2 linked regions of the Deinococcus aerius genome follow. The protein of the gene in region 2 interacts with the protein of the main gene of each other region in a pairwise test. Links are inferred from orthologs where the notes say so. Each region holds a gene or a part of one and is shown on either strand. Other genes may lie near its edges. The genes, in order: nth and aceE.

Region 1 (11,451 bases), on a different replicon or contig from region 2:
CTGGCGGGCGCTGGCGACGAGTTCGGGGGGAATCGCGTGGCCGTACACCACCCGGGTCCAGTTGCGCACGGCGACAGGCTGCTTCTCCCCGTCGGGCTGGGTGGGGGGCCGCATCAGGCCCTCGATGAAGTCCGTCACGTCGGGGTGGCCAGCGCTCATGTACGCCCAGCCGCGCACACCTGCGTCGGGGCGGCTGCTCACCGCGCGGGGCGTGTACACGTCGAGGTTCACGCCGTTGCCGCCGCCCACCTTGGTGACCAGCGCGAGCTTCTTGGCGACCTCCATGACGCCGTCGAAGCTCTCGGGGGCGTGCTCGGTCGCGCCCTGCACGAAGCAGTTCCCTGTCAACAGGCCGCCCTGGATCACGAAGGTCCGGGTCTGGGGCTCCTCACAGCAGAAGACTTCCTCGCGGCGGCCCGTCGGCTCCACACTCAGCACGCGGAGGCGGGCGTTGCGGGGCAGCGCCCGCCCCCCCAGGGAACGCCCGAAGCGCTCGCGCTGGTCCTCACGCAGAAAATCCTCGGGGAGGAGGGTCTGCTTGATCAACCGCAGCGCGTAGCCGGGCTTGCCGCCATATCCCGCGTCCGCCTGACGGAAGAGCTTGACGCTCGCCGCCTTCACCCCGAAACGCACGAGCTGCCGCGCGAGGCGGGCGAGTTCGTCCGCGTCCGACTGGTAGATCGCCGCTGAGCCGCGGTCGTCCACCCCCCCATCGGTAGCGAGCAGGCCGCAGAAGAAGCCGTACCAGTAGGCGTCGCTGCTCAACTCGTCGGGGAGGGCCTTCAGCTCGCCGCGCATGCCCTGCGCGACCGTGACCTCGCGGCCCGCGTAGACGGCGTCATGCACCCGGAACTCGCCAAAGTGCTGGGCGAGGGGGCGCTTGGCCCCGAAGAGCTGGACGTGATAGGTGTGGCCGTTCGTGTTCTTCGAGCCGTCGCCGTAGGTGACCCCGTGCCGCACCCCGGCCTCGAAGTCCTCATCCCGCGCCGGGCGCCTTCCGGTGGGCAGCACGGGCACGAACTGGCCGACCAGGTCCAGCGTCGTCACCTTGCGGTACTGCCCCGACTTGCCTCTCTTGCCGACGGGCCACTCGTGCCCGGCGGTCGCCTCGACCGTCTCGCCGTTCTCGAACAGCACCCGGTACAGGTCCTGGGTCCCGTAAGAACGGAAGCGAGCCGTCCGGTACAGCCCCCCTTGCGACAGCACCTCAACCTCACCGGACAGGTCAGCGATGCGCGCCTGGCCCTGCCGGGTCTCGACCAGCGTGTCGCCCTGAAGGCAGTTCAACACGTTCCCGTGCTGCGTCCCCGCGCCCGCCAGCACCCGCCCACCGGGGCAGAACTTCTTCTCCGCCATCAGGTCGTAGTACCGCTGCGCCCACCCGAGCCGCGCCTCCGGGGCCTCGGCGCCCGCCACCCAGTCGGCGATGCGGCGGAACATCCCGCCCAGGTCGCCGTCCCCCGCCTGGAGGTACTGCCGCTTGGCGATGTGGTGGGCGTTCTCGTCGAAGTTGCTCAGGATGCGGTCGGGCGTGGTCGTCATGGGGAGACTCCTTGGAAAACAGGACAGCAGAAGGCCTCACCTCCTGCGAGGAGGAGGTGGAGGGGACGGACAGGGACCCGGGCAGGGGGCCGCTCTTAGATGCCCGACTGTAGCACTCGCACGGTCCGGGTACAACCGCTTGTACCTCTTCCCGGTTTGGTGTACAAGATACGGCCCCAGGCGGGGCGGCCTGAGGCGGCGGGAAGCTCGGCAACCCTAGTTCAACTTGACGAGAAAGCGCCCGCACGAGGGGCACTTGACGGGGGGCAGCTTGCCCTGGGCGGCTTTTTGCTGCACGTTGACGGGGAGCATCACGTTGCAGCCGGTGCAGCGGCCCCCGCGAATCTCGACCAGGCCCAGGCCCTTTTTCGCCCGGCGGATCAGGTCGTATTCCTTGACGGTGCGGGAGTCGATGCCCGCGACCAGCCGGGCGCGTTCCTGGCGTGCCCCCTCGCCCTGGTCGCGCAGGCCCTGGACCCGCGCCTCGTCCTCGGCCTCCAGGGCTTCAAGCTGGGGACGCAGGGCGCGGTGCTCGCCGCGCAGGTCGGAGGCGCGCGCTGTCAGTTCGCGCTGGCGCTCGCGGAGTGGCGCGAGGTCCTCTTCCATCTCCTCGGCGCGCTCGGTGAGCATCTGGATGCGGCTGCCGTACTGGGACTGGGCGCGGGCGTCGAAGGCGTTCTTGTCCTGCTCCTCCCTCGCGCGGGCGACCTGGTCGCGGGTGCCCGCGAGATCCTGCTCGAGCTGGCGAATCTGCCGCTCCACGCCCTCCAGGGTGATCTCGGTATCCTCCAGGTCGTTGTTCAGGCGTTCCTGCTGGGCGCGGGCGCTCCTCAGGGCCTCCGGGACGCTGTCCTCCTCGGCCCGCAGCCGGTCGAGATCCAGGTCAAGCTCCTGCACGCGTTGCAGGCTCTGAAGGGGTCCGGTGTCGCTCATCGGGGCCAGTGTACCCCCGCCGCACCCGCAGGGCGCCGGGCCCCCCTTAAGAAAACGCGGCCTTCAGGGGGTGGCCTCCCCGCTGGGGCGGGCCGCCGGGTGCCCGCTGCGCCGCGCCGGGCGAAACAGCCCCAGGTAGATCAGCGCCACGCTCCCCGCGTACATCAGCAGGGTCCAGGCGAACAGCACGTTGAAGGCCAGGCCGAAGGGCAACATGCCCCGGATCACGCCCGAGAGCAGGCTGCTGACTGCCCAGCCCGCGTCCCAGGCGATGGTGTTGACGGCGGAGTACATCGGGCGGTCCTCGTCAGGGAGGGCCGTCATCGCGTAGGCGCTGTAGACGGGCCCCGCCGCGTTCATGAGCGCCCCCCGGGTGAAGAGCGCCACCGTGACCATCCACAACTCGGGCGCGAAGCCCAGCACGGCGAGGAAGGGGAGGCTGGCCGCCTGCACGGTGAGCACGGCGGTGAGTTGCCCGAAGCGCCGCACCAGGAGGGGTTGCAGCAGCGCAGTCGTCGCGGTGGCGAGGCTCGTCCAGGCGAAGAGGGTGCCCAGGCTCGCGTAGTCCACGCGGAACTTGCCCTCGATGAACACGTTCAGGAAGGGGATGGTGGCCCCCGCCCCCAGCCCCACGAGGACGTTGGGGGCGACCAGCCGGATCATCGTGAGTTTGTCGCGGATGGCGAGGGACCGGCCCTCGGGACGGGGTTTGCCGCTCGGCCTCAGGAACAGCACCGGGAGCAGCCCCGCGAGCTGAAAGGCCGCCGAGACGAGCAGCGCCACCCGCAGGGCGCCCAGGCTGTCGGGAGCCACGCCCGTCGCCGCCCCGTACAACTCCGGCACCCGCCCGCCCAGCAGGTTGCCCAGAAAGCCCGCCCCGGTCATCAGGGCGCTCTGCACGCTAAAGAGGGTGACGCGGGTGTTCTCGTCGCTGTGGTTCGCCATGAAGGGCGAGCCGGAGACGGAGAGCAGCGCCGCCCCCGCCCCCTGCACGAGTGCCCCGGCGATGGCGAGAACAGGTCCCCCCGCCATCGCCAGCAGCACGGCCCCAAGCAAACTCAGCACGCTGCCCACCTTGATCGTGTGCGCGTTGGAGATGCGCCGGGCGAGCGCCACGGCGGGGAGGCTGAGGCACGCCAGGGTGAGCGCCGGGAGCGCGTTCACCAGCCCCTGCCACTCGGCCCCCAGCCCCAGCGCCCGCAGGTAGAAGTTCAGGAAGAGCGCCGCGAACGCCTGCGAGAGCCCGAAGGTGAAGGCCGAGGTGAGGTACAGCCAGACCTGCCGGGAGAAGCGCCAGGTCATGCTCGCCCCCGCCCCGCGGCCTGGCGAGTCCGGCGGGAAGAGGTCAGTAGGGAGTGGGGCGTGGGAAAGGCATGGCGGGGGCGGAAAGCCATCGCTGAAGCCTCCACTTCCCACTTCCCACGCGCCACGGACCCCCTCACGCCGCCACCCCGACCTTCGGGCAGAAGTCCCGCATGGGGCACTCGGGGCAGCGGGGCTTGCGGGCCAGGCACACCCGGCGGCCATGCAGGATCAGCCCGTGGTGCAGGAAAACCCAGCGGTCGCGCGGAAAGAGGTGCTGGAGGTCGCGCTCCACCCTGTCCGGGTTCGTCTGGGCGCTCAGCCCCAGGCGCCGGGCGAGGCGGCCCACATGGGTATCGACCGCGATGGCGGGGTAGCCGTAGGCGTTGCTGAGGACCACGTTCGCCGTCTTGCGACCCGCGCCGGGCAGGGCGACGACCGCCCCGAAATCGTTCGGCACCTCCCCGCCGTGCCGCTCCACGAGCAGGCGGGCCAGCGCGGCGAGGTTGCGCGCCTTGGCCCGGTACAGGCCGATGGACCGGATCAGGGGTTCGAGGTCTTCCGGGGTCGCCCCGCTCATCGCGTGCGCGTCCGGGTAGCGGGCAAAGAGGGCGGGCGTGGCGGCGTTCACGCTCACGTCTGTGGCCTGGGCGCTCAGGACGGTGGCGACAAGCAGCTCGAAGGGACTGTTGAACTTCAGCTCGGTGCGGGCGTCCGGGTACAGGGTCTCCAGCGCCGAGAGCACGAGCGGGGCGCGGGCCTGGGCCCCCTCGGGAAGGGGTGGGGGTGGGCGGGTCACGCGGGGCAGCCTACACCCGCCCCACGCCGCCCGTCTGCGGGAGAGGGACGCAACTTTCACCCCCGTCATCCCGTAGCGGGGACATGCGAGTCCTCTCCCTGATCTTCGGCATTCTCGCCGCGCTGGGGCTGCTGCTGGGCCTGCTGCCCTTCTTCGGCTGGCTGAACTGGATCTTCGTGCTGCCCCCCGCCGTGCTGGGCCTGGTGTTCGGCGCGCTCGCCCGCGACCGGGGCGCGGTGACCCTGAGTGCCATCGTGGCGGGGCTCGCCGCGCTGCGGCTGATGCTGGGGGGCGGGGTGCTGTAGGGCCCTCACCCTTGCACGCCCCGGGGGCCTTTGCTATAGTGCCCGGGCTTGCGCGGGGGCTTCAGCCTCACGCCGCATCCGGGTCCTTAGCTCAGTTGGTAGAGCGGCGGTCTCCAAAACCGTAGGTCGTGGGTTCAAGTCCTACAGGGCCCGCCACAAAAAACCCCCGCCCCGCGCGGGGGCATTGCTTTTCACAGAGGGCCGTGTTCGCCCTCTCGCAGCCCCCCGGGGAAGCCGCCGCCTCCAGCCGAGTGGGGGCCTGATGCGGGCAGCCCGGGCCATGCCCGGCGGCGGAAAGGGAATCGCCCTTACCGGTCCTGCGCTACTTTGGGGCCGTGCGTACCTTGGTTGGGCTTACCCTCGTTGGCACTCTCGCTCTCCCGGCGTGCAGCCCCACTCCGCCGCCCCCAGCGGCGTACGACGCCTCGGGGGCCTGGACCGCCGAATTTATCAAACCAGGCGGTGAGACGGGGGTGCTGGGGGCAAGCATCAGCATGACGAACAAGCCCCACGAGGGGGACTTCACCATGATCCTCGCGGGGGGAGACACAGCCTTCGACTTTATGTACGGCAACTCGATCACCGGGGAACTGCACTTCTACTATGAACCCCTCAACATCTACCGGGGGAAGTTTGAGAACGGCATCTACCTCGGGGCACTGAAAGACGATTCGGGAAAGCTCGTGTCCACGCTCCGGCTCACCCGCCCTTTTTAGAACGTCCGCCGCCTGCCGCAGAAGCCCCCGGTAAACCCCCGGGCGGCGATGTTGGGCGGTCCCGCGACTGGGGCGCCACAGCTCCTTGTGCTCAGGCCGTTGGCTTCCCCGCAGGTTCTTCTGCTCGTTCCCAAGCGGTTTGTCGAGCATGGCCCCCGGGGGAGGCAAGTGGGGGCGGGGCACCCCCGCACCCGGCCAGGGGACCCCTACGAACTTAGCCGACCCCTGACTCTCGGTGGAGGCTGACCCGCCCCGCGGACCTGGCCGCATAAGGGGCACGCCGAGCGCAGCCCCCACCTCGCCGTGGCACCACGCCGCTCAGGGTGGCCCGCGTTTGGCCGCGTACATGGCGGCGTCGGCGTGCCGCAACAGCCCGTCGGGGGTGTCGGCGTCCCGGGGGGCCAGGGCCCAGCCCAGGCTGCCCCCGACCTGGAGGGAGGCCCCGCCGAGGGGAACGGGCACCCCGAGGGCGGTGCGGACGGCCTGTGCCGCCGCCTGCACCCGCTCGCCGGTCGCGTCCGGCACCAGCAGGGCGAACTCGTCGCCGCCCATGCGGGCCACGAGCGCCCCGGGCGGCAGGGTGCGCGCGATCCGCCCCGCCAGCGTGACGAGCAGGTGGTCCCCGGCGAGGTGGCCGTGCGCGTCGTTGACCCGCTTGAAGTCGTCGAGGTCCAGCAGCCCGACGGCAAAGGGCGCTTCCCCCCTGGAAACCAGGGCCAGGCAGGCCTCCTCCAGGTCGGCCATGAAGCGCGTCCGGTTCGCCAGGGCGGTCAGGGGGTCGCGGAAGGCGAGGTGTTCCAGCCGCCGCAGCCCCTGGTCGCGCGCCACGAGCAGCGCCGCGAGGTCGGCGAACTGCCCGAGCAGCTCCACCTCGGCGGGATGGGGGTCGTCCGGGCGGCGGCCATACAGGGTGAGGGCCGCCAGGGCGGGTCCCCCGGCCTCCCGCACCGGCACGCTGTAGGCACGGGCGTATCCCGCCCGGATCAGGTCGGCGCGCAGCGGGGGGGGAAACCCGGCGGGCCAGCGCGTCAGCACCGGCTGGTTGCGCCGGATGGCGCGGACGCAGGTGCAGGCCTGCGCGGCGGCCAGGGGGAGGCGCAGGTCCGTTGCCGCCGGCGGCAGGCGCGGCGAGCCCAGCAGGTGCAGGTGGTCGCCGCCCAGCAGGCTCGCGCTCGCGGCGCTGCCGGGCAGCCGCTCGTCCAGGGTGGCGGTCAGGGCGCGCAGGATGGTGCTCAGCGGCGCCCCCCGCACGGCGAGGTGAAGCGCGCGTGACTGCCCGGTGGCGAGGGCGAGGGCCTGGCGCTCGGCAGTCACGTCACGCAGCACGACCCACCAGTGGGTGGGCTCCCCATTCGCCGCGCCCGGCCCCACGTGCAGCGGCGTGGACTGCACGTCCATCCAGCGCGCCCCACCGGCGCGCAGTTGCAGGTCCACCCGGAAGCTCTCCTGGCGCCGCACGAAGTGCGCGGCGTCCGTTCCCACCAAATTGCCCCGCACCCGGGCGATCAGCTCGTCGAAGGTGGCGTGCAGGAGCGCGGCGGGCTCAGCCCCCAGCAGCCGCGCGAAGGCCCGGTTGACGAACACCGCCCGCCACGCCGCCCCGCCCTCCCCCGCGGGCGGCCCCCGTTCCAGCAGCAGCGCCGGGTCCGCCGCGTCTTCCAGTGCGGCCAGGAGCGTCCCACCCAGGCGGGCCGCGTGGGGCGGCAGGCCGGAGTCGTGCCCGGGCACGGTCATGCTCCAGTGTACCGGGACACCGTGACAGCGGGGCAGTCAGGAGAACCTCCCCAACGACCGGGCGGCTTTCCGAGTGGAAGCCGGAACGGGGGGAGCGGCCCCCTTACTCGCCGCGCAGGGCGGTGGCGCCCAGCAGCCAGCTCTGGAACTCGGGCAAGGCCCGGTCGAAGGGCAGGGCGATGATCTCGGGCACCTCGTAGGGGTGCATGGTTCGGATGCGCGCCTCCAGCTCGGGGTAGCGTTCCCCGGTGGTCTTGATCAGCAGCAGCGTCTCGGGGTCCTCCGCAATGTCCCCCTCCCAGCGGTAGATGCTGTGAACGCCGCCAATCACATTCACGCACCCCGCCAGACGCTCGCTGACCAGCGTTCGGGCAAGTTCGTGCGCGCGTTCGGGGGGCAACGTGACCAGAACCACGAGTGACATACGGGGGCAGCATACGCCCGAGCTGGGAATTTTACCGTTCACCCCTTCCAAACACCCCGGGGGCCCGCCCCCGGAGGCAAGGGCGTTGTCAGGGCAGTGGAAAGTGAGAGGGCAGGCGTTCCCTGCCAGCCCCGCAGACGCCTGATGCGAAACGCAAAGTTGCTCGGGGCAACTGTTCGTCGTCTGGCACAAGGGCGGACGGCGCTCGCCACCCCCTCTGCAAGCAGCTCTGCGAGTCCGGGCCCCCCACCAGGGGGAGGGGAATACCGCTCAAGCTTTAGCTTCTCAAAACGGCCAATGCGGACCGCCCATCCCCACAAGGCAACTGGCGCTCGCCCCGCCTTCACCCCGCCTTGCTCGCGCAGCGGGACGGTGGGCGAGCGGCTTGAGAACAGCAAGATCAAACCTTGCACGCAGAGGACAACGACCACCGGCGCGACGAGCCGAGCCCCTTGCCGAGCGCAGTGGAAAGCTCCCCTGCCCCTCTGGGGGGAGGGGGCAAACGAGGGCAAGATGCCCGGCCCCTCTCCCCTCATCCAAACGCCCCTCCCTGGGGCAGAACCGGCCGGTCCCCTGCCAAGAGGATGAGGAGCGCCCGGCCACCTCCAGCAGGACCACTCCTCAGGGCAGCCGCAGCGTCATGCAGTTCTGGAGTTCGCCCGGCGTCTCGGGCGCACCCGGCGCGACCACGACCTCCTCATTTTCCCCGACAAAGCCCTGACAGCGGGCGAGGACCTCCAGGTACGCGGGGTCCTGGGCCGCCCGCTCGGCGTCACGCAGCAGGCGCAGGTCGCGCTCCAGACCCCGGATGCGCGCCTGGGTCTGGCGGGTCTCCCGGGTCCAGGTCGCCGTGCGGTAGGCCAGGTTCCCCAGTTGGAAGCTGAGCTGCACGATGCCCAGCCCCGCGAGCAGGCTGGTGAGGATCAGCGTGAGGGGCAGCCGCTGCACCTGCCGCCAGCGCGCTCCCAGACCCCGGGGCGGCGAGGGCGGCGGGTCGGGTGGAGTCATGAGCCAGAGCATAGCGCCGCCGCGCGGGGAAGGCGTGTGAAGCCTGCCCCCCATAATGGGCCGCATGAGTGGCAACGACTCCGGTTCCCGGGGCGGGGCAGCAGCCCTGGCTGGCCTCGACTGGTCCCGCGCGCACCGCACCCCCATCCAGATGCGCTACGGCGACATCGACGCGATGGGGCACCTGAACAACGCCGTGTACGTGCAGTACCTCGAAACCTCACGGGTGATCCTGATGCGCGACCTGGGCGTGCGGGAGCAGGACGACCACTCGGTGATCGCCCGCCTGGAACTCGACTACCGCCGCGAGGTGCGCTGGGGCCAGGCGGTCGAGGTCGAGTCCCTCGTCGAGCGGGTGGGCCGCACGAGCTGGACGGTGGCCTCGCGCCTGCTGGCCGACGGGGAGCCCAGCGCCTACGCCCGCACCGTGCAGGTCCGGGTGGACGCCGATCACCGCCCCGAGCCCCTGCCCGAGCGGGTGCGCTCGGCCTTCGCGCCGCTCCTCGTCGTGCCCAGCGGGGGTGTTCCCGGATGAGCCGCGCCGAGTACGACGACCGGGTGCTGTACCAGGGCGACGTGTGGGTGCGGCTGGGCACCCTGCCCCGGCTGCTCGCCGAGGGCTGGCGGCGCACCCTCTCGGCGGGCGGTGTGGTGAGCGTGGTCCGCACCCCCTTCCAGTGGGCGATGGGCAGCCCGGTCATCGAGATCGAGACCGGGGGCTACATGGGCGACGTGGGCCTGTATGTGCCGGAAGTCCAGCTCGCCGAGGCCCTCGCCCTGCTGGAGGGCGGGGAAGACAGGGAGGAACCTTCCTGACGGGGCGCCGGGCTACAGTGCGGGCCGGAACGACAGAAACTCACGTTCGGAAGCAGTTCCGGGCGGGGACGACGTGGGCAGTGACTTGGAGGCAACCAGAGTGACGCAAACGGCAGAACAGGTCAGCATCGGCGTGGACGTGGGCGGAACCAAGATCGCCACCGGGGTCCTGCGGGGCGGCGAGCTCCACGACCGGCATGTCCAGCCCACCCCCGAAACGGGCTGGGAGGCCGTCCTCGACGCCATCGCCGCGCAGGTGGCGACGCTCCAGGCCACGCACCCCGACGCCGCGCGGGTCGGCGTGGGCGTGCCCGGCCCCCTGAACATGGAGCGCACCCGGGTGAAGTTCGCGCCGAACATCTACGGCTTCACCGACGTGCCGCTGGTGGACGGCCTGCGCGACCGCCTGGGCCAGCGTGTGGTGCTGGAGAACGACGCGAAGGCTGCCGCGCTCGCCGAGGCGTACCTGGGCGCGGCGCGCGGCACGGAGAGCAGCGTGTACGTGACGGTCAGCACCGGCATCGGCTCGGGCATCGTGCTGAACGGCCGCATCTGGCGGGGGCGGCACGGCATCGCGGGGGAACTCGGGCACGTGACCGTCATGCCGGGCGGCCCGGTGAGCGGCGCGGGGCTGGACGGGGCGCTGGAGGCCCTCGCCAGCGGCACCGCCATCGCCCGCGACGCGAGCTACGCCCTGAACCGCGAGGTAAGCACCGCCGAGGCCTTTGCCCTCGCCGCGCAGGGCCACCCGGTCGCCGGGCGGGTCGTCCACCAGGCGCTGCGGCATATCGGCGTGGCGCTCGCCGACATCCAGAAGTTCCTCGACCCGGAGGTGTTCGTGATCGGCGGAGGTGTCGCCAGCGTGGGGGACCTGTTCTTCCAGGGCGTGCAGGCGGCGGCGGACGAGTACGCCGGGTCCTTTGCCCCCGTCACCATCCGCCGCGCGCAGCTCGGGACGGAGGCGGGGGTCATCGGGGCGGCGCTCGCGGCGCAGCAGGAAGGCGCGTGACCAGCCCCCCCGCGGACCGGCGACAGGTCGCCCTGATCGCCCACGACCGCAAGAAGCTCGAACTCGCCCTCTTCGCCCTGAGCCACCGTGAAGTGCTGAGCCGCTTTCACCTCGTCGCCACCGGCACGACGGGGGGCATCCTGGCCCAGAAGACGGGCCTCACGGTCGAGCGGGTCCTCTCCGGCCCGATGGGCGGCGACCAGCAGATCGGCGCCCGCATCTCCGAGGAGCGCGTCCTGGCCGTCTTCTTCTTCCGTGACCCCCTCACCGCCCAGCCCCACGAGCCCGACGTGTCCGCCCTGGTGCGGCTGTGCGACGTGCACGACATCCCCCTCGCCACCAACCCGGCGAGCGCGGAGGCGCTGGTGCTGTGGCTGGAGAAGCAGGGATAGGAGGGGGCCTGCGGCGTTCATTGCAGGCCCCCTCCTCTTTCCCCCTCAGATCACGAACTCGCCCGCGCGCATCACCGGCTCGCGCTCGCCCGACTTCGTGATCCCGTCCACGTCCATCTCGCCCGAGCCGATCATCCAGTCCACGTGGGTGAGGGAGTCGTTGCCGCCCTTCGCGGCGAATTCCTCGGTCGTCATCTCCACGCCGCCGCGCACATTGAAGCGGTACGCGCTGCCGATGGCGATATGGGAGGCCGCGTTCTCGTCGTAAAGCGTGTTGAAGAAGAACAGCCCGGAGCGGCTGATCGGGCTGGAGTGCGGCACCAGCGCGACCTCACCCAGGCGGTGGCTGCCCTCGTCGGTGTCGATCATCTGGCGCAGCGTCTCCTGACCCTGGCGCGCCGTCGCCTCGACGACACGCCCGCCCTCGAAGCGGATGCGGATGCCCTCGATGAGCACGCCGTTGTACGAGAG
Region 2 (11,770 bases):
ACCGCCGTGTCGAAATAGGCGTAGTAGGTGACGTTGTTGACGTGCCCGTACACGTCGTTGTCCGCCCAGCGGGTCGGCATGGGGTGGTGGTAGGGGTAGGCGGCGCGCGGCTCCGGGGTGGGGCGGGTCATGGGGGAAGGGTACCGGGCCACCGCGTTCCGGGGACGGGGACAGGCAGCGGGTGCCGTCCCACCCACGCGTTAGATTGCGGGCATGGAAACTCTGGTCATCACGGCGGCGCGGCGCACGCCGATTGGAACCTTCATGGGCTCTCTCGCCGAGGTCAGTTCCGCCGATCTGGGGGTAACAGTGGCGAAAGCGGTCCTCGACGGGGTGAATGCTGAGGAGGTTGCGGACGTGATTGTCGGGAACGTCCTTCAGGCGGGGCAGGGCATGAACGTGGCGCGGCAAATCGCCATCAAATCCGGCCTGCCCCAACACGTCCCCGGGCAGACGGTGAACCGGGTGTGCGGCTCGGGCCTTCAGGCCGTCGTCAGCGCGGTGCAGGGCCTGCGGGCGGGGGACGGGAAGCTGTACCTGGCGGGGGGCACCGAGAGCATGAGCCGGGCACCCTACCTGCTCCCCCGCGCCCGGCAGGGCTACCGCCTGGGCCACGCGCAGGCGCTCGACTCCATCCTGTCGGATGGCCTGACGGACGTGTTCCACGACGTTCACATGGGGATCACCGCCGAGAACATCGCCGAGCAGTGGAACCTGTCGCGGGAGGAGCAGGACGCCTTCGCGGTGGAGAGCCAGCGCCGGGCGGCGGCGGCCATCGACTCCGGCGCCTTCGTGGACGAGGTCGTGCCCGTGGAGGTGCCGGGCAAGAAGGGACCGACCCTCTTCGAGCGGGACGAGCACGTGCGGCCCGGGACGACCCCGGAAGCCCTGGCGAAACTCAAGCCCGCCTTCAAGAAGGAGGGCACCGTGACCGCCGGGAACGCGAGCGGCCTGAACGACGGCGCGGCGATGCTGGCCGTCAGCACCGAGGAATACGCCAGGGCGAACGGCCTCCCCATCCTGGCCGAGATCACGAGTTACGCGGCCATCGGGGTGGACCCGCGCATCATGGGGATCGGCCCGGCAAAGGCCGTTCCGGTCGCGCTGGAGCGGGCCGGGATGAAGGTAGCGGACGTGGACCTCTTCGAGCTGAACGAGGCCTTTGCTGCCCAGAGCCTCGCCGTGGTGCGGGACCTGGGGGTGGACCCCGCGCAGGTCAACGTGACGGGCGGGGCGATTGCGCTGGGTCACCCCATCGGCGCGAGCGGCGCCCGCGTCCTCGTCACGCTGGTCCACGCCCTGCGGAGAAGCGGCAAGGAGACGGGGGTTGCCAGCCTGTGCATCGGGGGCGGCATGGGCATCGCCATGGTCATTCGCGCCCGGTAGGTCATGACGGCGCCGCTCGCCCGCCTGCTGAACGAGGAATCGTTCGGGTACGCGGGCGAGTCGGCGTTCGGGGCACTGTCGCTGAAGACGATGCGCGGCACGGCCCATTACTGGACGGGCCAGGCCCGGCACCGCGTCGGCGGCGAGCGAGCGCTGCTCCTGAATGAAGGCACCTCCTACCGGGTGGAAGTCGAGCCCGGCACGCGGTCCTTCTGCATTTTCCTGAACCCGGGCGTCCTGACCCTCGCCCCGCTGGCCGAGGACGCGGGGGCTCACCTGCGCTTTCTGGAACGGACGCTGACCCCGCCGCCTCCCATTTGGGCGCTGCTGGGGACGCTGCGGACCCGGCACGAGGCCCGCACGCTGGACCCCCTCGCGCTCGACACCCTGGCCCTGCGGCTGCTCGACCTGCTGGTGGGCGAGGACCGGGAGGCGTGGCGGGCGGCGGACGGGCTTCCAGCCCTTTCCCCCGCGAGGCGGGCCGAACTCGCGCGGCGGCTCTTCCGGGCGCGGGATACGCTCGACGCCCTCGCCCTCGGCCCGGTGGGGCTGGGGGACGCGGCGCGGGCGAGCGGCCTGAGCCCGGCCCACCTGGCCCGCGGCTACGCCCGGCTCTTCGGGGAGACGCCCCTCACCACCGTCACCCGCCGCCGCATGGCCGAGGCGCGCCGGTTGCTGGAAGAGGAGGGCCTGGGCCTACCCGTGGCGGAAGTCACCTGGCGGGTCGGCTACGCGAGCGTGACGACCTTCACGGCGGCCTACGCCCGCTGGCACGGCCAAACCCCGGGCTGGGCGCGCAGGATCGGAGAAGTCGGGGACGGACGGCGCCACTAGGATGGGGCATGACCAACGACGCCCCCAACGATCTTTTCGCCGCTATTCACGCGAACAACCTGGAGGGCGTGCGCCTCCTGATCTCGGCCCAGCCGGGATTGCTGGGGGCCGTCAGCCCCACGGGCCTCTCCCCGGTCCTGTTCGCCACGTACTACGGGCGCCCGGAGATCATGCGTTTCCTGATCGGGGCGGGAGCGCCGCTCAGCGTGTTCGGGGCCGCAGCCACGGGGGAACTCACGCCCCTGCTGGCTCACCTGAACGCGCAGCCCGACCTCGTGAACGCCACCAGCCCGGACGGGTTCAGCCCGCTGGGCCTGGCCGCCTTCTTCGGGCGGGAGGAGGTCGCCGCCGAACTCCTCGCCCGCGGGGCCGACGTGAACCGGCCCAGCACGAACGCCATGCAGGTCCAACCCCTCCACTCCGCCGCTGCGGGCAACCACACGGCCCTGGCCCTGCGGCTGCTGGCGGCGGGGGCGGACGTGAACGCGGCCCAGCACGGCGGCTTCACCCCGCTAATGAGCGCGGCGCAGAACGGGAACGGGGCGCTGGTGGAGGCGCTGCTCTCGGCGGGGGCGGACCCGGCGGCGACCACCGGGGACGGGCGGGCCGCGGCGGACCTCGCCCGGGAGGAGGGCCACGCGGCCGTGCTGGCGATTCTGAGCGGGACGACCCATGACGCTGAAGGAACCCGGAATGCGCCGCCCTCCCCCACGCGGGAGACTGGAGCATGAACGACTCTCGCAATGATCGAGACGGCCGCCCCGACAACGCGCCTGCGGACGGGACACAGATCAACGAGCTGACACGCACGCCCGACTACAAGACGGGCTACCAGATGCCCGACCCCAAGGACGTTCACGAGGAACACTACACGACCACGCACGCGGAAGACCGCACGGGGAGCGCCGACCAGGGCAAGTATGAGTCGGTCCAGGCGCAGGACCCCCGGGAGGTCACCGGCCAGTTCGACCGTCTCGCCACCCGCGACCCGGCGGCGATGGAGCACGCCGCCCAGACCCCCGAGTTCGCGGGCGCCGAGACGGTGGCGGGCATCGGCGTGCAGGACACCACGCTCGGCAGCGGCATCACCGTGGCGGGCGGGCTGGGGACCGAGAGCACCAGCCTGGCGGCGGGCGAGGCAGGGGTGGGCCTGCGCCCCGGAGTGGACCAGAACCCCGGCTACGTCCCCCCCAGCGAGAAGGTCACCCCCCACGTCAGCGAGCAACCCGGCGACCTGCCCCCCGGCACTCGCCCCGAACTTAAAAACGAGGTCTCGGGCGAGGCCGACAACCACGACCGGCTGTAGACAATCCAGACGCACGAGAGCCCCCACCGCGAAAGTGGGGGCTTTTGCTTGTTCCTTCTGACGCCCGAATGCTGACCGCTAGAGGCTAATCAGGAACGGGTCCTCCAGCGCCTCGCAGATATAGCGCAGGAAGCGGGCGGCGTCCGCCCCGTCGATCAGGCGGTGGTCATAGGTCAGGCTGAGGGGCAGCATGTTGCGCGGCTCGAAGCTCCCGGTCTCCTTGTTCCAGACGGGCTCGAAGCCGCCGCGCGAGACGCCCAGGATGGCGACCTCCGGCGCGTTCACGATGGGCGTGAAGCCGTACCCGCCGATCCCGCCGAGGTTGGAGATGGTGAAGGTCGCTCCCTGCATCTCGTCGGGCTTGAGCTTGCGCTCGCGGGCCTTGCCCGCCAGCTCGTTCAGCTCCAGCACGATCTCGGTGATGCTCTTGCGGTCGGCGTCCTTGAGAACCGGGACGAGGAGGCCCTGCGGCGTATCGACCGCCACGCCGAGGTTCACGTAGTCCTTGTAGACCACCTGCTGCGCCTCCAGGTCGAGGCTGGCGCCGAACTTGGGGTACTTCCGCAGGGCGTTCGCCACGACCTTCATCAGGATGTGGGTCATGGTGAGCTTGCCGCCCGCCTTCTCGACCCGGGCGCCGAACTGGCGGCGCGTCTCCTCCATGCGGGTCACGTCCGCCTTGTCGAAATGCGTGACCATCGGGATGGTCGTCCACGACTGGGTCATGGAGCGCACGGTCGCCTTGCGGATGCCGCTCATGTCCTCACGGCGCACCGTGCCCCACCGCTCGAAGTTGGGGAGGGGCGCGGCGGCGGGAGCCGGGGTCGGGGCGGGGGCCGCAGCGGGGGCGGGTTGAGCTGCCGGAGCCTGCACGCTCGGCGTCCCCGCCGTCCGGCGCACGTCCTCCTCGCTGATGCGCCCGGCGATGCCGGTCCCGTGAACGTCGTGGATGTCCACGTGCAGCTCGCGGGCCAGGCGGCGCACGCTGGGCGCGGCGGGGATCAGCAGGCGGTTGTCATACGCCTGGGTGTTGTAGGGCCGCTGGGCGCCCGGCGCCTGGGTTGCGGGCTGCGCCTCCTGCGGGGTCAGTTGCGTCTCGCGCGGGGCAGTGGGCCGCCCGGTGGACAGGGTATCCACCGGGAAGTTGTCCCGCGAGGCGGGCGCCTGGGCGGGCTGGGGTTGCGGAGCCGGGGCGGGCTGCGCGCTCGCCGCTGGCTGCTGGCCTCCCCCCAGCGTCAGGATCACGCCGCCGACCTTCACCGTGTCGCCGACCTTCACCGCCACGTCCTGCACGGTGCCGGAGGCGTTCGCCGGGACCTCGACGACCGCCTTGTCCGTCTCGATCTCGATGACGGGCTGGCCCTCTTGAATCGTGTCGCCGGGCCCCACCAGCACCGTCACGACCGTCCCCTGCTCGATGTTGTCCCCCACGTCGGGGAGGGTGACCTGGGCGCCGCCCGCCGAGGGACCCGTCCGGGCAGGCGCCGCGCCGCTTCCATCCGAGGTCCCCGCCTGCACCTTCTGCGCCTCGACCTGGGCCTGGGCGACCCGGTTGGCCGTATCAGGATCGTCGGCCACAGTTGGGCTGTCGGGCTCGGCGGAGGGCATTCCGGGCGAGGGGGTCTGGGCCTGTCCCCCACTGGCCGTGGCCGCGCCGCCGTCCCCCCCCGCCAACGTCAGAATGGTGCCGCCCACCGGCACGGTGTCGCCCACGTTCACGCTCACGGCCTCGACCGTGCCGCCCTGGGTAGCGGGCACCTCGACCACGGCCTTGTCCGTCTCGATCTCGATGATGGGCTGGCCCTCGGTCACGCTGTCGCCGGGCCCCACGAGCACCGTCACGACCGTGCCCTGCTCGATATTGTCGCCCACGTCGGGCAGTTTCAGTTCCGTCGCCATGTTGGACGCTCCTTGGATTGTGAATGAGGGGCCGCCAGCTCTCAGTTCCCAGCATAGGCCGCTGACCGCTGAAAGCTGACGGCTCAACGCTTAACGCAGGACCGGCGCTTCCCGCTCGGGGTCGATCCCGAGCTCGGCGATGGCCTTTGCCACCACGTCCCCCTTCACCTTCCCGTCGCGCTGGAGGGCGTACAGGGTCGCCAGGGTCACGTGCCGCGCGTCCACCTCGAAGAAGTCGCGCAGTTCCTCGCGGGCCTCCGAGCGGCCCCAGCCGTCGGTGCCCAGCGTCCACAGCTTGCGGTCGAGGTGCCCGTTCAGGCCGTCGGCGCCGAGCTTCACGTAGTCGCTGACCGAGATCAGCACGCCGGGCGCGTTCTCCTGGCTGAGCTGCGAGGCGACGTAGGAAACCTTCGGCTCCTCCGTGGGATGGAGCATGTTGTGGCGCTGGGTCAGCAGGGCGTCCTGGTGGAGTTCCTTGTAGCTCGTGACCGACCACACGTCCGCCGCCACGCCGTAGCCCTCCAGCATCTTCACGGCATCGAGCGCCGCGCCCATCGCCGGGCCGCTGGCGAGAATCTGCGCGCGCAGCCCCGCTTTCGTGTTCTCGCTCGCCTGGAAGCGGTACAGGCCCTTGATGATCCCCTCCCGAATCTGGGCGTGGTCGCCGGGCATGGCGGGCTGGACCTCGTTCTCGTTGTCGATGGTGACGTAGTAGAACTCGTCGATGTCGTCCACGTACATCCGCTGGATGCCGTGCTCGACGATCACCGCGAGTTCGTAGGCGAAGGCGGGGTCATACACCCGCAGGGTGGGCACCACGTAGGCTTGCAGGAGCGAGTTGCCGTCCTGGTGCTGCAACCCCTCGCCCGCCAGCGTCGTGCGGCCCGCCGTGGCCCCGAAGAGGAAGCCGCGCGCCCGCTGGTCGCCCGCCGCCCACACGAGGTCGCCGATGCGCTGCATCCCGAACATGGAGTAGAAGACGTAGAAGGGGATGGTGGGCACGCCGTGGTTCGCGTAGCTCGTCGCGGCGGCGATCCAGGAGGCCATCGCGCCGTCTTCCGTGATGCCCTCTTCGAGCATCTGGCCGTCGGTGCTCTCCTTGTAGGCCATCAGCGACCCGAAATCGACGGGCTGGTACGTCTGCCCGCGCGGCGAGTAGATGCCGATGCGCGGCACGAGCGCGTCCATGCCGAAGGTACGGGCCTCGTCGGGCACGATGGGGACGATCAGCTTGCCGATCTCCTTGTCGCGCAGCAGCTTGCTCATGATCTGCACGGCAGCCATGGTGGTGCTCACCGCGCGGCCCTTGCTGCCCGCCGCGAACTCCTCGTAGAACTCGCCAGCAGGAACGGTCGGGCGCGGGTAGTCCACGATGCGCTCGGGCACGAAGCCGCCGAGCGCCTGGCGCCGTTCGAGCATGTACTTCACTTCGGGCGAGTCGGGGCCGGGGTGGTAGAAGTCGAGGTGCTCGACCTGCTCGTCGGTGAGCGGCAGTTCCAATAGATCGCGCAGGTTCTTCAGCGCCCCGAACTCCAGCTTCTTGACCTGGTGGGCCACGTTGCGGGCCTGCGCCGTCTCGCCCAGGCCATAACCCTTTACCGTGCGGGCGATGATCACGGTCGGGCTGCCCGTGTGCTTCACCGCCGATTCGTAGGCCGCGTAGACCTTGTGGACGTCGTGCCCACCCCGGTTGAGGAGTTCGAGGTCGGCGTCCGTCCAGCCCTCGATGAGCTTCTGGAGTTCGGGCGTGTTGAAGAACTTCTCGCGCAGCTCCTTGCCGCCGAAGGCCGCGTACCGCTGCGACTCGCCGTCCACGAGCTGCTCGAAGCGTTTGACGATGGCCCCGTTGTAGTCGCGGGACAGCAGTTCGTCCCATTTCGAGTCCCACACGACCTTGATGACGTTCCAGCCCGCCCCCCGGAACAGCGCCTCGAACTCCTGGATGACCTTGGAGTTCGCGCGCACCGGGCCGTCCAGCCGCTGAAGGTTGGCGTTCAGGACGAACACGATGTTGTCGAGGTTCTCGTAGGCGGCGAAGCGCAGGGCGCCGATGCTCTGCGGCTCGTCCATCTCGCCGTCACCCAGGAAGGCCCAGACCTTGGCATTGCCCCCCGGCTTGAGGCCCCGGTTTTCGAGGTACTTGATGAAGCGCGCCTGATAGATCGCCTGGATAGGCCCCAGACCCATGGAGACGGTCGGGAACTCCCAGTAGTGCGGCATCAGCCAGGGGTGGGGGTAGCTGCTCAGGCCGGGGCCGTCGGGGCTCAGCTCGCGCCGGAAGTTGTTGAGCTGCGCCTCCGTGAAGCGGCCCTCCAGGAAGGAGCGCGCATAGATACCCGGGCTCGCGTGCCCCTGGAAGAAGATCAGGTCGCGGTCCACCCCCGCCCCGTGCCCCCGGAAGAAGTGGTTGAAGCCCACCTCGTACAGCTCGGCACTGCTCGCGTAGGTGGCGAGGTGCCCGCCGATGCCGTCACTCTTCTTGTTCGCCTTGACGACCATCGCCACGGCGTTCCAGCGGATCGCGTTGCGGATCTTGCGCTCCAGCTCCAGGTTGCCCGGGTACTCGGGCTGCTGGTCCACGTCGATGGTGTTGATGTACGGCGTGTTCTGCTTGAAGAGGATGGGCGCCCCGTGGAAGTAGGCGTAGTGGTCGAGTTCCTCCAACAGTTGTGCGGCGCGGTCGTCCCCGGCATTCGCCAGCACGTAGGCGAGCGAGTCGAGCCACTCCTGCGTCTCCACGGCGTTGAGTTTCTCCCGGTCCTGCGGCGGCAGTTCGGCACGCGGGGGCAGTTTGGTCATGGTTAGTAGTCTATGCCGTGCCATTCACCGCTTCCAACAGGGCAAAATGAGCGCATTCACCACGCCGAATGGTAGGTTAAGCTTGTGGCGGGTTGGGGGAGCCTAGCTGCCGGGCTCCCTCCCCGAAAGGCCCAGCATGGAACTTCGCCACCTCCGTCATTTCGTCGCCCTCGCCGAGGAGGAACACTTCGGGCGGGCCGCCGAGCGCGTGTTCGTGGTGCAGCAGGCGCTGTCCAACTCCATTCGCAACCTGGAGGACGAGGTGGGCGTGCCCCTCGTGCTGCGGACCACCCGGCGGGTGCAACTGACGCCAGCGGGGCAGGAGTTTCTCGTGGGTGCCCGTGCCACGCTGGCCCAGGCGGCGCAGACGGTCGAGCGGGCCCGGCGGGCCGCGCGGGGCGAGGTCGGGCGGTTGACGGTGGGTTTCGTCGGCGGGCTCGCCTTCGGGGGGCTGCCGGAGATCGTGCGCTCCTTCCGCGAGGCTTTCCCCAACGTCTCGGTGGACCTGCGCGAACTCACCGCCCAGGAGCAGGAGGCGGCGCTGCGGGGCGGGCAGATTGACGTGGGCCTGATGCTGCTGCCCGTGCGCGACCCCGGGCTGGACTCGCGGGCGTTGTGGCGCCAGCCGCTCGTCGCAGCTCTCCCCGCCGGGCACCCGCTGGCCCGCAAGCGCAGGCTCCGCATCGGTGACCTCCGGGGCGAGCGGTTCGTCTTCTTTCCGCGCCACCTGCGCGCGACCTACTTCGATCAGGTCATGCGCTGGTGCGCTTCGGCGGGCTTCACCCCCAACGTGGTGCAGGAGGCCATCGAGATTCCCACCCTGCTCTCGCTGGTGGCCGCCGGGCTGGGCGTCTTCCTCCCCATCCGGTTCTTCGAGCGCCTCGCGCTGCCCGGTGTGGTGTACCGCCCGGTCGAGGACGCGCCCCTGGTCGAGATCGTCGCCGTGTGGCGCCGGGAGGAGGTGGGCGGGGGACCCATCGTGCGTGCCTTCCTGGGGGTGGCGGGGGAGGCGTTAGGCAATCAGACTTAGGCCGGGAGCCGGAAGAGGTCCGGGCGCGCGGGAGTATGATGAACCTTACAAAGTGGGCCGGGCGCCAGCACGTCCGCCCCAGGGAGGCTCCCCATGCCGGACCAGCCCGGGCCGGACGAGACGGCGGCCCTCCAGCCGTCTCCTGCCCCGCCCCCCGCCCCCAGCGCCGCCATCCGCACCCCCGACCAGAAGCTGCGCGTGTTCGTCTCCTCGACCCTCCAGGAACTCGCGGAGGAACGCCGGGCGGCGAGAGCCGCCATTGAGCGGCTGCGGCTGACGCCCGTGATGTTCGAGCTGGGCGCGCGGCCCCACCCGCCCCGCGACCTGTACCGGGCGTACCTCGCCCAGAGCCAGGTGTTCGTCGGCCTGTACTGGGAACGCTACGGCTGGGTGGCGCCCGGCGAGCAGGTGTCCGGCCTGGAGGACGAGTACCTGCTCGCCGGGGACCGGCCCAAGCTGATCTACGTCAAAACGCCCGCCCCGGGGCGCGAGGCCCGGCTGGAGGAGCTGCTGGGCCGGATCCGGGCGGAGGACGCCGCCTCCTACAAGCCCTTCACCTCCGCGAGGGAGCTGCGCGAGCTGCTGGCGGACGACCTCGCGGTGCTGCTCACCGAGCGGTACGAGCAGGGCCTGGCCGCTGGTGCCCCGGCGGTCCCGCCGCCCGAGCCGGAACTGGGGGCCGGGGCGCTTCCTGTTCCCCTCACCAGCCTGGTGGGCCGCGAGCGGGAGACCCGGGAGGTGACGGGCTTGTTCGGGCAGCCGGACGTGCGGCTGGTGACCCTGTGGGGACCGGGCGGGATCGGCAAGACCCGCCTCGCCCTCGCCGCCGCCGCCGCGCTGGGGGGCCAGTTCCGGCACGGGGTCCGCTTCGTGCCCCTGGCGGCGCTGCACGAGCCGGGGGCGGTCCTGCCCGCCATCGCGCGGGGCATCGGGCTGCGCGACCCCGGCGGGCCGACGCTGGCGCAGGATGTGTGCCGGGCGCTGGCGGGCCGCGAGCTGCTGCTCGTCCTCGACAACTTCGAGCAGGTCCTCCCGGCGGCGCCGCTGCTGACGGACCTGCTTTCGGACGCGCCCGGCCTGCGCCTCCTGGTCACGAGCCGCTCGCCGCTGCGCCTGAGCGGGGAGCGCCAGGTCGAGGTGGGGCCGCTGCCGCTCCCGGAGCCCCGGCGCCGCGCCTCCCCCGCGCAGTTCCTGACCTCCCCCGCCGTGCGGCTCTTCGTGGAGCGTGCCCACGCCGTCAAGCCCGACTTCGAGCTGACGGGGGCCAACGCGGCGGCGGTCGCGGGCATCTGCGCCGCGCTCGACGGGGTGCCCCTCGCGCTCGAACTCGCGGCGGCGCGCATCAGGCTGCTGCCCCCGGCGGCGATCCTCGCGCGGCTCGACCAGCGCCTGCCGCTGCTGACGGGTGGCGCCCGCGACCTGCCCGAGCGGCAGCAGACGCTGCGGGGGGCCATCGACTGGAGCGTGCGCCTGCTCACGGGCGAGCAGCGTGACCTCTTCGCCCGGCTGGGGGTCTTCGCGCGGGGGTTCACCCTGGAGGCGGCGGAGGCGGTGTGCGGCCCGGACGTGCCCGACGTGCTGGGCGGGCTGGAGGCCCTGGTGGACGGCAGCCTGGTGGGGCAGGAGCCGCGCGAGGAGGAGCCGTGCTTCTCCATGCTCGCCACCGTGCGCGAGTACGCGCGGGAGCTGCTGGCCGCCAGCGGCGACCTGGAGGCGCTGCGGACCCGGCATGCCGCCTACTACCACGCCCTCGCCGCCCGGGCGCGCCCGGAGCTGCGCGGCCCCACCCAGGCCGGGTGGGTCTCGCGGCTGGAGTTCGCCCACGACAACCTGCGCGCGGCGGTGCGGCACGACCTCGACACCGGGAACGCCGCGGGGGCCGCCGGGCTCGCCTGGGACCTGTACCTGTACTGGTGGGTCGCCGGGCACCTCGCCGAGGTCCGGGCGTGGATGGAGGAGGTGCTCGCGTCCGGCGTCCCCCTGCCTGACCTCGCCCGGGCCCAGGCGCTGTACTACGCGCGGGCGATCACCTTCTGGCAGGCGGAGCCGGGGCCGCTCGCCCCCGACCTGGAGGAGAGCGCGGCGCTGTTCGAGGCCGGGGGCGACCTCTCGGGCGCGGGGGTGGCGTCCCTGGCCCTGGGGCTGGCGCTGGCCGCCGCGGTCCCCCCCGACCCGGCCCGGGTGGGCGCCGCCTTTGCCCGCAGCCTCGCCCTGTTTCGCCAGGCGGGCGACGCCTGGGGCGAGGCGATGGCCCTCCTGACGCTGGGCCGCGCCGCGCTCTCCGCCGGGCAGGTGGCGGGGGCGCGCGCCCGCTTCGAGGAGAGCCTGGCGCTGACCCGCCGCGAGGGGGACCAGCTCGGCCTCGCCATCGCCGAGAACCACGTGGGCTGGACCGCCCTGCTGCTCGGCCACCCCGACGAGGCGGCGGCCCACTTCGCCGCGGGGCTTTCCCTCTCCGCCCGGCTGCGCCACGACGAGGGCGTGGCGTACGGGCTGGAAGGCCTGCTCGCGGTGGC

Evidence for each region.
Region 1: the proteins of aceE (region 2) and nth interact in binary tests that used the Escherichia coli proteins (3 or more experiments, as listed by UniProt). The link is inferred for Deinococcus aerius from one-to-one orthologs.

What each region holds. Positions count from the first base shown.
Region 1 is NZ_BFAG01000005.1:10,030-21,480, reverse strand. The notes cover bases 2,746-5,697. They hold nth (endonuclease III), read right to left. Parts: upstream 4,577-5,697; coding sequence 3,914-4,576; downstream 2,746-3,913. Other genes in these bases: DAERI_RS08170 (hypothetical protein), read left to right, coding at 5,376-5,597; DAERI_RS08180 (hypothetical protein), read left to right, coding at 4,660-4,881; DAERI_RS08190 (MFS transporter), read right to left, coding at 2,746-3,777. In the rest of the region: DAERI_RS22760 (ribonucleotide reductase barrel domain-containing protein), read right to left, coding at 1-1,542; DAERI_RS08195 (zinc ribbon domain-containing protein), read right to left, coding at 1,759-2,475; more of DAERI_RS08190, read right to left, coding at 2,539-2,745; DAERI_RS08165 (diguanylate cyclase domain-containing protein), read right to left, coding at 5,916-7,331; divalent-cation tolerance protein CutA, read right to left, coding at 7,435-7,755; DAERI_RS08155 (cell division protein FtsB), read right to left, coding at 8,377-8,763; DAERI_RS08150 (acyl-CoA thioesterase), read left to right, coding at 8,828-9,298; DAERI_RS08145 (hypothetical protein), read left to right, coding at 9,295-9,579; DAERI_RS08140 (ROK family protein), read left to right, coding at 9,680-10,588; mgsA (methylglyoxal synthase), read left to right, coding at 10,585-10,980; DAERI_RS08130 (aminopeptidase), read right to left, coding at 11,026-11,451. UniProt on the Escherichia coli protein: DNA repair enzyme that has both DNA N-glycosylase activity and AP-lyase activity. The DNA N-glycosylase activity releases various damaged pyrimidines from DNA by cleaving the N-glycosidic bond, leaving an AP (apurinic/apyrimidinic) site.
Region 2 is NZ_BFAG01000011.1:163,139-174,908, reverse strand. Bases 5,316-8,586 are described here. They hold aceE (pyruvate dehydrogenase (acetyl-transferring), homodimeric type), read right to left. Parts: upstream 8,225-8,586; coding sequence 5,516-8,224; downstream 5,316-5,515. Other genes in these bases: DAERI_RS15385 (LysR family transcriptional regulator), read left to right, coding at 8,361-8,586; aceF (dihydrolipoyllysine-residue acetyltransferase), read right to left, coding at 5,316-5,425. In the rest of the region: DAERI_RS15420 (acyl-CoA thioesterase), read right to left, coding at 1-131; DAERI_RS15415 (acetyl-CoA C-acetyltransferase), read left to right, coding at 214-1,386; DAERI_RS15410 (helix-turn-helix transcriptional regulator), read left to right, coding at 1,390-2,220; DAERI_RS15405 (ankyrin repeat domain-containing protein), read left to right, coding at 2,229-2,951; DAERI_RS15400 (hypothetical protein), read left to right, coding at 2,948-3,526; more of aceF, read right to left, coding at 3,605-5,315; more of DAERI_RS15385, read left to right, coding at 8,587-9,254; DAERI_RS23140 (DUF4062 domain-containing protein), read left to right, coding at 9,348-11,770. UniProt on the Escherichia coli protein: Component of the pyruvate dehydrogenase (PDH) complex, that catalyzes the overall conversion of pyruvate to acetyl-CoA and CO(2).